Regions from separate parts of the Streptomyces sp. PU-14G genome, predicted to be linked through region 3. Evidence: riboswitches for the same ligand, from Rfam matches in the RefSeq annotation. Region 3 holds a riboswitch; each other region holds the start of a gene.

Region 1 (3,311 bases), on a different contig from region 3:
GCGGAGACGACCAGAGCCGCCAGCAGCGTCGTCACCGGCACCGAGGCGACAAGACCGATGGAGCCGACCAGGGTGCGGACGATCTCCTCGGCGACCACCTCGCTCGTGGCGACCATCGTCACGTCACTGCGCGCGATGGAGAACAGCAGCAGCAGCGGCAGCGCGGCACCCGCGTACGCCAGCACCAGCGTGTTGACGACGGACGCGATGTGATCCCGCCCGATGCGCATGGCGGAGCGGTAGATCTTGAGCCAGCTCGCCCCCGGATCCGCCTCCCGCAGCTCCCACACGGCCGACGTCTGGGTGACCGTCACGTCGTCCAGCACGCCGAGCGAGCCGATCAGCACCCCGGCCAGCAGCAGCCCCTGGATCTCGATGCCGGGATACAGCCCGTGCACCAGCCCCGTCTGGTCGTCGGTGTTGCCGGTCAGCTGGGCCCAGTCGATGAACAGCGACCCCAGCACTCCGATCAGCAGCAGCGACACCAGCGTCCCCAGCACCGCCACCGAGGTGCGGGCCGACAGCCCGTGGCACAGGTACAGCGTGGCCAGCATGATGGCGCTGCCCCCGATCACCGCCACCACCAGCGGATTCGACCCCTGGAGTATCGCCGGCAGGATGAACAGCGTCAGCACCGCGAAGCTGATGACCAGCCCGACCAGTGCCAACACCCCGCGCAACCGCCCCACCAGCACCACCACGAGCGCGAACACGACGGCGAGCAGCACCATGGGCACATCGCGATTGGTGTCGACGACGCTGTACTGCAGCTTGCGCGGCGCCTTCTCGGAGTACCCGACCACGACCTTCTGGCCGACCTCGTAGGTGCGGGTGGCATCCGGAGTGACGACCTCCGTGAAGGTGCGGCCCGCGTCCTTGCCCTCGGTGACCTCCACCGTCGCCTTGCGGCACGGGCCGTGCGCTCCCCCGCCCTGGCCCTGCGCGCCGCCCGCCGACTGCCCGGCCGAGCCGCCACCCGAAGCAGGCGGTGGCTGGCGGACGTTGACGTCACCGCAGTCGACCTCGACCAGCTTGGTCACCTTCGCACCGAACGTCGGCCGGTCGAAGCCGACACCCGAGTGATCGTGCGGGTGCCCTGGCGCCCCGCCGGGCCACAGCACCACCAGCCCTGCCAGCACCGCCACCGCGAACGGCACGAGCACGGCGGCGATCACCTTCCGCAAATGACGGGAGACGGGCGCCGCCGGCCCGTGCCCGTGCCCGTGCCCGTGCCCGTGGCCATGGGCGTGGCCGTGCCCGTTTCCTTGGGCGTGCCCGTGGGTGTGGCTTTGCCCATGAGCGTGCCCGTGCCCGTGGGCGTGACCGTGGTCTTGGCCGTACGCGGGGACTTGACCGTGCACGTGGCCTTGACCGTGCGCCTGCTGCGCGGGCGCGTAGCCGTAGCCCTCTCCCTGCACGGGTGCGTAGCCGTAGCCCTCTCCCTGCGCGGGTGCGGGTCCGTGAACCTCCCCCTGCACAGGGGGCCGGCCCGGCTCGGGAGGGTGGGCGGAGCCGGGCGCGGGGCCGCGGTGGGGCGTCGGTTGGTCCGGCGAGTGCGAGTGGGTCACCGACCGATCATCGCAAGAACGGCCATGCGGGGTGTTCAGTACGGGCGGTGTGCCGTTAGCGTAGAGACGCCTTTGCACATCGCGGGAGCTCCGAGCACGGGGCTGAGAGGGCGCTGACCTCCGTGATAAACCACGGAAGCCGCTGCGCCGACCGCCGAACCTGTTACCGGGTAATGCCGGCGTAGGGAGTGGGTCTCATGACCACGCAGGATGCACACGCGCGCCCCGAGAACACCTCGGACGCCACCGAGCCCGCGCAGCGCGCCATCGGCTCGCACAAGGGATATCTGCAAGGACCGCGCCCGGACATCCGGGTGCCCGTCCGACGCGTGCATCTCACCAACGGCAAGGACGTGACGCTCTACGACACCTCCGGGCCGTACACCGACCCCGCCATCGACACCGACGTGCGCCGCGGTCTCGCACCGCTGCGCGAGAACTGGATCATCCAGAGGGGGGACACCGAGGAGTACGCGGGCCGCGCACTGCGGCCCGAGGACGACGGACTCAAGCACACCAGCCCGCGCGGCGGACTGCTCCGGAGCGGATCGAGTGACCTGGCCGGCCTGGACGCCGTCTTCCCCGGCCGCCCACGCCAGCCGCGCCGGGGCCGCGACGGCGCCGCCGTCACCCAGCTCGCGTACGCCAAGCGGGGCGAGATCACACCGGAGATGGAGTACGTCGCACTCCGCGAGAACCTGACGCCCGAGTTCGTCAGGGACGAGATCGCGGGCGGCCGGGCCGTCCTCCCGGCCAACGTCAACCACCCCGAGACCGAGCCGATGATCATCGGGAAGAACTTCCTGGTGAAGGTCAACGCCAACATCGGCAACTCGGCCGTCACCTCCTCCATCGAGGAAGAGGTCGAGAAGATGACGTGGGCGACCCGCTGGGGCACCGACACCGTCATGGACCTGTCCACGGGACGCAACATCCACACCACCCGGGAATGGGTGCTGCGCAACTCCCCCGTCCCCATCGGCACCGTGCCGCTCTACCAGGCGCTGGAGAAGGTGGACGGCAAGGCCGAGGAGCTGTCCTGGGACGTGTACAAGGACACCGTCCTCGAACAGTGCGAACAGGGCGTCGACTACATGACGGTCCACGCCGGCGTGCTGCTGCGGTACGTGCCGCTGACAGCGCGCCGCAAGACCGGCATCGTCTCGCGCGGCGGCTCCATCATGGCCGCCTGGTGCCTCGCCCACCACAGGGAGAGCTTCCTGTACGAGCACTTCAGCGAGCTGTGCGAGATCCTGCGCGCCTACGACGTGACGTTCTCGCTCGGCGACGGGCTGCGCCCCGGATCGATCGCCGACGCCAACGACACCGCACAGATGGCCGAGTTGGACACCCTCGGCGAGCTCAACCGCATCGCCAAGGCGCACGACGTGCAGACCATGATCGAAGGCCCGGGACACGTCCCGATGCACAAGATCAAGGAGAACGTCGACCGGCAGCAGGAGGTCTGCGAAGAGGCCCCCTTCTACACCCTGGGGCCCCTCACCACGGACATCGCACCCGCCTACGACCACATCACCAGCGGCATCGGCGCCGCGATGATCGGCTGGTGGGGCACCGCGATGCTCTGCTACGTCACCCCCAAGGAACACCTCGGACTGCCCGACAAGGACGACGTCAAGACCGGCGTGATCACCTACAAGATCGCCGCCCACGCCGCGGACCTCGCCAAGGGCCACCCCGGCGCCCAGGACTGGGACGACGCCCTGTCCGACGCCCGCTTCG
Region 2 (3,311 bases), on a different contig from region 3:
AAGCGGCCGAACTGCTCGGACCAGAAATACGGCACCGGGTCGTAGTCGACGCTGTCGGCCGCGCCGTCGGCATGCCCCTCGGCCAGCAGGTTCGCGGCCACCGTACGCGGCCCCTGGAGCGCGTTGTCCCAGTGGTGGACCAGCAGCCGCTCGCCGTAGCGGGCCGACGGGAAGGAGGCGCAGTCCCCCACCGCGTACACCCCGGCCAGGGAAGCGCGCAGCCGGGAGTCGGCGCGCACCGCACCGTCGGGGCCCAGCTCGACACCGGAGTCGCGCAGCCATCCGGTGGCCGGGCGGGCGCCGATGCCGACGACGACCGCGCCGGCCGCCAGCCTGTCCCCGTCGGCCAGCAGCACCGCACCCCGCTCGACGCCCGAGACGGCCACACCGGTACGCAGCTCCACCCCGGCCTGCGCGTACCAGGCCCGCATCGGCTCCGAGACCAGCGCGGGCAGGGCGCCGGGCAGCGGCGTGCCGGCGGCCTCGACCACCGTCACCTCGCAGTCGCGCTCACGCGCCGCCGTCGCGAACTCCGCACCGATCCAGCCCGCCCCCACCACGACGACACGGGCGCGCTCGGCCAGCACCGGACGCAGCCGCCTGGCATCGTCCAGGGTGCGCAGCAGGTGCACCCCCGGCACACCCTCGCTGCCGGGCAGCGCCACCGGCTCCGCGCCGGTCGCCACGACCAGGCGGTCGTAGTGCACGGGTCCCGCGTCGGTGACCAGCAGCCGCTCGTCCGCACGCAGCCCCGTGACGGCGCGGCCCAGCTCCAGCTCGATGTCCAGACCGGCGAAGTCGATGTCGAAGAGCGGCGCCTCGGTCTCCTCGCCGGTGCCCAGCAGCACGGCCTTCGACAGCGGCGGCCGGTCGTAGGGGGCGTGCGGCTCGGCGCCGATCAGCCGCACCGACCCCGGCCAGCCCTGCTCCCGCAGCTGCACGGCGGTCTGCACCCCCGCCATGCCGGCACCCACGATCACGACCCGCTGCTGCTCTCCGCTCCCACTCACGCGCTCACTGTATGCCGGTGGGGCCCGCCCGCCCTCGGACGGCCGACCGGGATCGGCTACGACCACCGGCCGAGGCCCTTACCCCGGGGCTGAGCACCGCAGTAGGCTGGCCCCCGTACACCCAGCACACGCGGGAGCCCGGACGCACCGGGCTGAGAGGGAGGCTGAGACGGCCTCCGACCGTCCGAACCTGATCCGGGTCATTCCGGCGAAGGGAGCAGCGGCATCCCCATGCGCGACACGCACTCGGGCCACCCCGACGTCCTCGTCCTCGGCGGCGGCCTCATCGGCCTGGTCACCGCCTGGCGCGCCGCCCGGCGCGGGCTACGCGTCACCGTCGTCGACCCCGAGCCCGGCGGCGGCGCGGCACAGGTCGCGGCCGGCATGCTCGCGGCCGTCACCGAACTGCACTACGGCGAGGAGACACTCCTCGACCTCAACCTCGCCTCCGCCGCCCGCTACCCCGGCTTCGTCGCCGAGCTGGAAGAGGCGTCAGGACTCGACGTCGGCCACCGCGCCTGCGGCACCCTCGCCGTCGCGCTCGACGCCGACGACCGCGCCCACCTGAGCGAGCTGCACGCGCTGCAACAGCGGTGCGGCCTGCGCTCCGAGTGGCTGACCGGGCGCGAATGCCGCCGCCTGGAGCCGATGCTGGCGCCGTCCGTACGCGGCGGGGTCCGCGTCGACGGCGACCACCAGATCGACCCGCGCCGCCTGGCCGCGGCCCTGCTGCGGGCCTGCGCACACGCGGGAGTCGCCTTCCGGCGGACCACGGCGAGGCGGCTCCTGGTCGCCGGCGGCCGGGCCGTGGGCGCCGCCACCGCCGACGGCGGCGAGGTGTCCGCTGGCCAGACCGTCCTCGCGCTCGGCTCGCGCAGCGGCACGCTCGACGGCGTGCCCGCCCACGTGCCGGTGCCGGTCCGCCCCGTCAAGGGCCAGGTGCTGCGGCTGCGGATGCCGGCGTCCGGTGGCGCCCGCGGGCCGTTCCTCTCCCGGACCGTCCGCGCCGTCGTCCGCGGCGGGGCGCTCTACCTGGTGCCGCGCGAGAACGGCGAACTGGTCGTCGGCGCCACCAGCGAGGAACTGGGCTGGGACACCACCGTCACCGCGGGCGGCGTCTACGAACTGCTGCGGGACGCGCACGAACTCGTGCCCGGCGTCACCGAACTGCCACTGGCCGAAACCGTCGCGGGCCTGCGCCCCAGCTCCCCCGACAACGCGCCCCTGCTCGGCCCCACCGCCCTGCCCGGGCTCCACCTGGCCACCGGACACCACCGCAACGGCGTGCTGCTCACCCCGCTCACCGGCGACGTGCTGGCCGAGCTGCTGGCCGACGGCGAGCTGCCGCCCCTCGCCCGGGCGTTCACCCCGGACCGCTTCGCCACGTCCCCCGCCCCCGAGCCGCAGGAGCAGACCGCATGACCTCCACCACCGCGCAGGTCACCGTCTCCGTCAACGGCGAACCCCGCCGGCTGACGGAGGGGACCACCCTCGACCAGCTCGTGACCGCCCTCACCGCCGCACCCTCAGGGGTGGCCGCCGCGCTCAACGAGGACGTCGTCCCCCGCGGCAGCTGGGCCACCACCGCGCTCGGCGAGGGCGACCGCGTCGAAGTACTCACCGCAGTCCAGGGAGGCTGAGCACCACCATGGCCGACGATCCGCTGACCATAGGCGACACCACCCTCAACTCCCGCCTGATCATGGGCACCGGCGGCGCCCCCAGCCTGGACGTGCTGGAGAAATCCCTGCTCGCCTCGGGCACCGAACTGACCACCGTCGCCATGCGGCGCCTCGACCCGTCCGTCAGCGGCTCCGTACTGTCCGTACTCGAACGGCACGGCATCCGCGTCCTGCCCAACACCGCGGGCTGCTACACGGCGGGAGAAGCCGTGCTCACCGCGCGGCTCGCGCGCGAAGCGCTGGGCACCGACTGGGTCAAGCTCGAGGTCATCGCCGACGAACGCACCCTGCTGCCCGACCCCGTCGAACTCCTCGACGCCGCCGAGACCCTGGTCGACGACGGCTTCACCGTGCTGCCCTACACCAACGACGACCCCGTCCTCGCCCGCAAACTCGAGGACGTCGGCTGCGCCGCGATCATGCCGCTCGGCTCCCCCATCGGGTCCGGACTCGGCATCCGCAACCCCCACAACTTCCACCTCATCACCGAACGGGCCACGATCCCCGTCATCCTGGACGCCGGGGCCGGCACCGCCTCCGACGTCGCCCTCGCCATGGAACTCGGCTGCTCCGCCGTGATGCTGGCCTCCGCGGTGACGCGGGCCCAGGAGCCCGCTCT
Region 3 (3,311 bases):
GAGCCAAGAAGCCGCCGCGGCACCTCGCCGACCTCAGCCCCGCCGAGCGGCGGGACGCCGTTGCCGCGGCGGGGGAGAAGCCGTTCCGCGCCAAGCAGCTCTCCCAGCACTACTTCGCGCGGCTGGAGCACCGCCCCGAGCAGTGGACGGACATCCCCGCCGCTGCCCGCGAGAAGCTGGCCGCCGAGCTGCTGCCCGAGCTGATGAGCGTGGTGCGGCACATCAGCTGTGACGACGATGCCACCCGTAAGACGCTGTGGAAGCTGCACGACGGAACGCTGGTGGAGTCCGTGCTGATGCGCTACCCGGACCGGGTCACCATGTGCATCAGCTCACAGGCCGGCTGCGGCATGAACTGCCCGTTCTGCGCGACCGGCCAGGCAGGGCTGGACCGCAACCTGTCCACCGCCGAGATCGTCCACCAGATCGTCGACGGTATGCGTGCGCTGCGGGACGGCGAGGTGCCGGGTGGTCCGGCGCGGTTGTCGAACATCGTCTTCATGGGCATGGGCGAACCGCTGGCGAACTACAAGCGGGTCATCGGGGCGATCCGCAGGCTGACCGACCCGGAGCCGGACGGGCTGGGAATCTCGCAGCGGGGCATCACCGTCTCCACCGTGGGTCTGGTTCCGGCCATGCTGCGCTTCGCCGACGAGGGCTTCAAATGCCGCCTGGCGGTCTCGCTGCACGCCCCCGACGACGAGCTGCGCGACACCCTCGTCCCCGTCAACACCCGCTGGAAGGTCAGGGAGGTGCTGGACGCGGCCTGGGAGTACGCGGCCAAGTCCGGGCGCCGGGTCTCCATCGAGTACGCCCTGATCAGGGACATCAACGACCAGGCGTGGCGTGCCGACCTGCTGGGGCGGCTGCTGAAGGGCAAGCGGGTGCACGTCAACCTCATCCCGCTCAACCCGACGCCCGGCTCGAAGTGGACCGCCTCCCGCCCCGAGGACGAGGCCGAGTTCGTGCGGACGCTCGCCTCGCACGGTGTGGCGGTGACCGTCCGGGACACCCGGGGCCAGGAGATCGATGGAGCGTGCGGCCAGCTCGCGGCGACGGAACGCTGACGACCGTGTAGTTGGGCCCGGCTGGTACTGTTCGATGGGGTGTGCCCGAACGGCACCCCACCGCGCAGTCGAAACCGGCTGCGACCGACCGCTGATGCCGGCTCGCCACCGACCGGCCGGTATCCGCACACAACCGAACAGCCGACAGGGGAGCGCTCACAGCGCTGAGAGTGCGGCCGTCCCGTACGTGCCGCAGACCCTCGAACCTCGCCCGGGTCATGCCGGGTAGGAAGTCGATGCCTTGATGAACACGCACGTGCGGCGCGCCGCCGCTGCCACCACAGCCGCCCTCACCCTCGCCCTTCTCGCCACCGCTTGCGGCGGCTCGGGCGGCGGCGGGGACTCCAAGACGGTCACTCTCGTCACGCATGACTCCTTCGCCGTCTCCAAGTCCGTTCTTCGGGACTTCACCAAGAAGACCGGCTACAAGGTCAAGGTGCTCCGTGGCGGCGACGCCGGAGCCGCCGTCAACCAGGCCGTCCTCAACAAGGGCAACCCGCAGGGAGACGTCTTCTTCGGCGTCGACAACACCCTCCTCTCCCGCCCCCTCGACCGGGGCGTCTTCACGCCGTACCGGGCCAAGGGGCTGGACAAGGTTCCCGAACGGCTCCAGGCCGACCGGAAGAAGCACCGGGTCACCCCCGTCGACACCGGCGAGGTGTGCGTCAACTACGACCGCGCGTGGTTCGCGGACAAGAAACTCGAACCCCCGCGCACCCTGGACGACCTGACCAAGCCCCGCTACAAGGACCTCCTGGTGACCGAGGACGCCGCCACCTCCTCGCCCGGGCTGGCCTTCGTCCTGGCGAGCATCGCCGAGTACGGCGAGAAGGGCTGGCAGGGCTACTGGAAGAAGCTGCGGGCCAACGGTGTGGAGGTCGTCGACGGCTGGGAGCAGGCCTACAACGACCGCTTCACCGGGTCACGCGGCGGCAAGGGCAAGGGCGACAAGCCTCTCGTCGTCTCCTACGCCTCCAGCCCGCCCGTCGAGGTGCTGGGTGACAAGAACCCGCCCGCGCAGGCGCCCACAGGCGTCGCGAAGGGGACGTGCTTCGGGCAGACCGAGTACGCCGGACTGCTCGCCGGGGCGAAGAACACCAAGGGCGGCAAGAAGCTGCTCGACTTCCTGCTCGGCAAGCGGTTCCAGGAGGACCTGCCGCTGCAGATGTTCGTCAGCCCGGTCCGCGAGGACGCGGAGTTGCCGCAGCTGTTCACCAAGTACGGCCAGACCATCGAGGATCCGGCCACTCTTCCCCCCGAAAAGATCACCAAGAACCGTGAGCGGTGGATCAAGACGTGGACCTCGCTCGCCGTGAAATAGCCCCCGGAAGCCGCACCCGCCGCCCCCGGGACCGGGGCACTTGGGTGCGGCTCGGGCTGATGGCCGTGCCGGTGGCGTTCTTCGCCGTCTTCTTCGGCTACCCCGTCGCCGCGATCGTCGGGCGCGGGCTGCGTGCCGGCAGCCACTGGCACCTGGAGCGGCTCGGGCAGGTGCTCGGTGACGCCGGGACTCTGAAGGTGCTGTGGTTCACCGTGTGGCAGGCAGCCGCCTCCACAGCTTTGACCCTCGCCCTGGCGCTGCCCGCCGCCTGGGTCTTCGCGCGGCTCGACTTCCCCGGCAAGCGGCTGTTGCGCGCGGTGGTGACCGTGCCGTTCGTCCTGCCGACCGTCGTCATCGGCTCCGCGATCCTCGCGCTCGCCGGGCGCGGAGGGGCCCTTGACGCGTGGTTCGGACTGCGCCTGGACACCAGCGTGTGGGCCATTCTGCTGGCACACGTGGTCCTCAACTACGCCGTCGTCGTCCGTACGGTCGGCGGTTTCTGGTCCCAGTTGGACCCGCGCCAGGAGGAGGCGGCACGGATGCTGGGCGCCGGACGGTTCACCGCGTGGCGGCGTGTCACCCTGCCCGCGTTGGCGCCGTCCGTCGGTGCCGCGGCCCTCATCGTCTTCCTGTTCACCTTCACCAGCTTCGGCGTCATCCAGGTGCTCGGCGGGCCGCGCTTCGCCACGCTGGAGGTGGAGATCTACCGCCAGACCGCCTCCCTGTTGGACCTGCCGACCGCCGCGGTGCTGACGCTGCTCCAGTTCGTCGCCGTGGCGGCCCTGCTGGCCGTGCACGCCTGGTCACTGAGAAAGCGGGAGACGGCGCTCCGCCTCCTGCCTGCGGAACACACCGCACGGCGCCCGGCGGGGGCCGGCCAGTGGACGGTGCTGTGCTGCGTACTGGCCGTGATCCTCGTGCTC

The links. Region 3 has a riboswitch for thiamine pyrophosphate ahead of AB8Z75_RS11110 (thiamine ABC transporter substrate binding subunit). Riboswitches for the same ligand answer to the same signal wherever they lie in the genome.
Region 1: linked by a shared signal. The riboswitch ahead of thiC (phosphomethylpyrimidine synthase ThiC) and the one ahead of AB8Z75_RS11110 (thiamine ABC transporter substrate binding subunit) in region 3 are both predicted to bind thiamine pyrophosphate.
Region 2: linked by a shared signal. The riboswitch ahead of thiO (glycine oxidase ThiO) and the one ahead of AB8Z75_RS11110 (thiamine ABC transporter substrate binding subunit) in region 3 are both predicted to bind thiamine pyrophosphate.

Annotation. Positions count from the first base shown of each region.
Region 1 is NZ_JASKYT010000335.1:368-3,678, reverse strand. Features, by position in the region: gene AB8Z75_RS27860 (YibE/F family protein) at 1-1,361, opposite strand, end outside; TPP riboswitch at 1,640-1,773, shown strand; gene thiC (phosphomethylpyrimidine synthase ThiC) at 1,766-3,311, shown strand, end outside.
Region 2 is NZ_JASKYT010000186.1:10,102-13,412, forward strand. Features, by position in the region: gene AB8Z75_RS21045 (NAD(P)/FAD-dependent oxidoreductase) at 1-962, opposite strand, end outside; TPP riboswitch at 1,131-1,245, shown strand; gene thiO (glycine oxidase ThiO) at 1,242-2,432, shown strand; gene thiS (sulfur carrier protein ThiS) at 2,429-2,650, shown strand; gene AB8Z75_RS21060 (thiazole synthase) at 2,659-3,311, shown strand, end outside.
Region 3 is NZ_JASKYT010000067.1:5,592-8,902, forward strand. Features, by position in the region: gene rlmN (23S rRNA (adenine(2503)-C(2))-methyltransferase RlmN) at 1-1,067, shown strand, start outside; TPP riboswitch at 1,204-1,316, shown strand; gene AB8Z75_RS11110 (thiamine ABC transporter substrate binding subunit) at 1,312-2,388, shown strand; gene AB8Z75_RS11115 (ABC transporter permease) at 2,448-3,311, shown strand, end outside.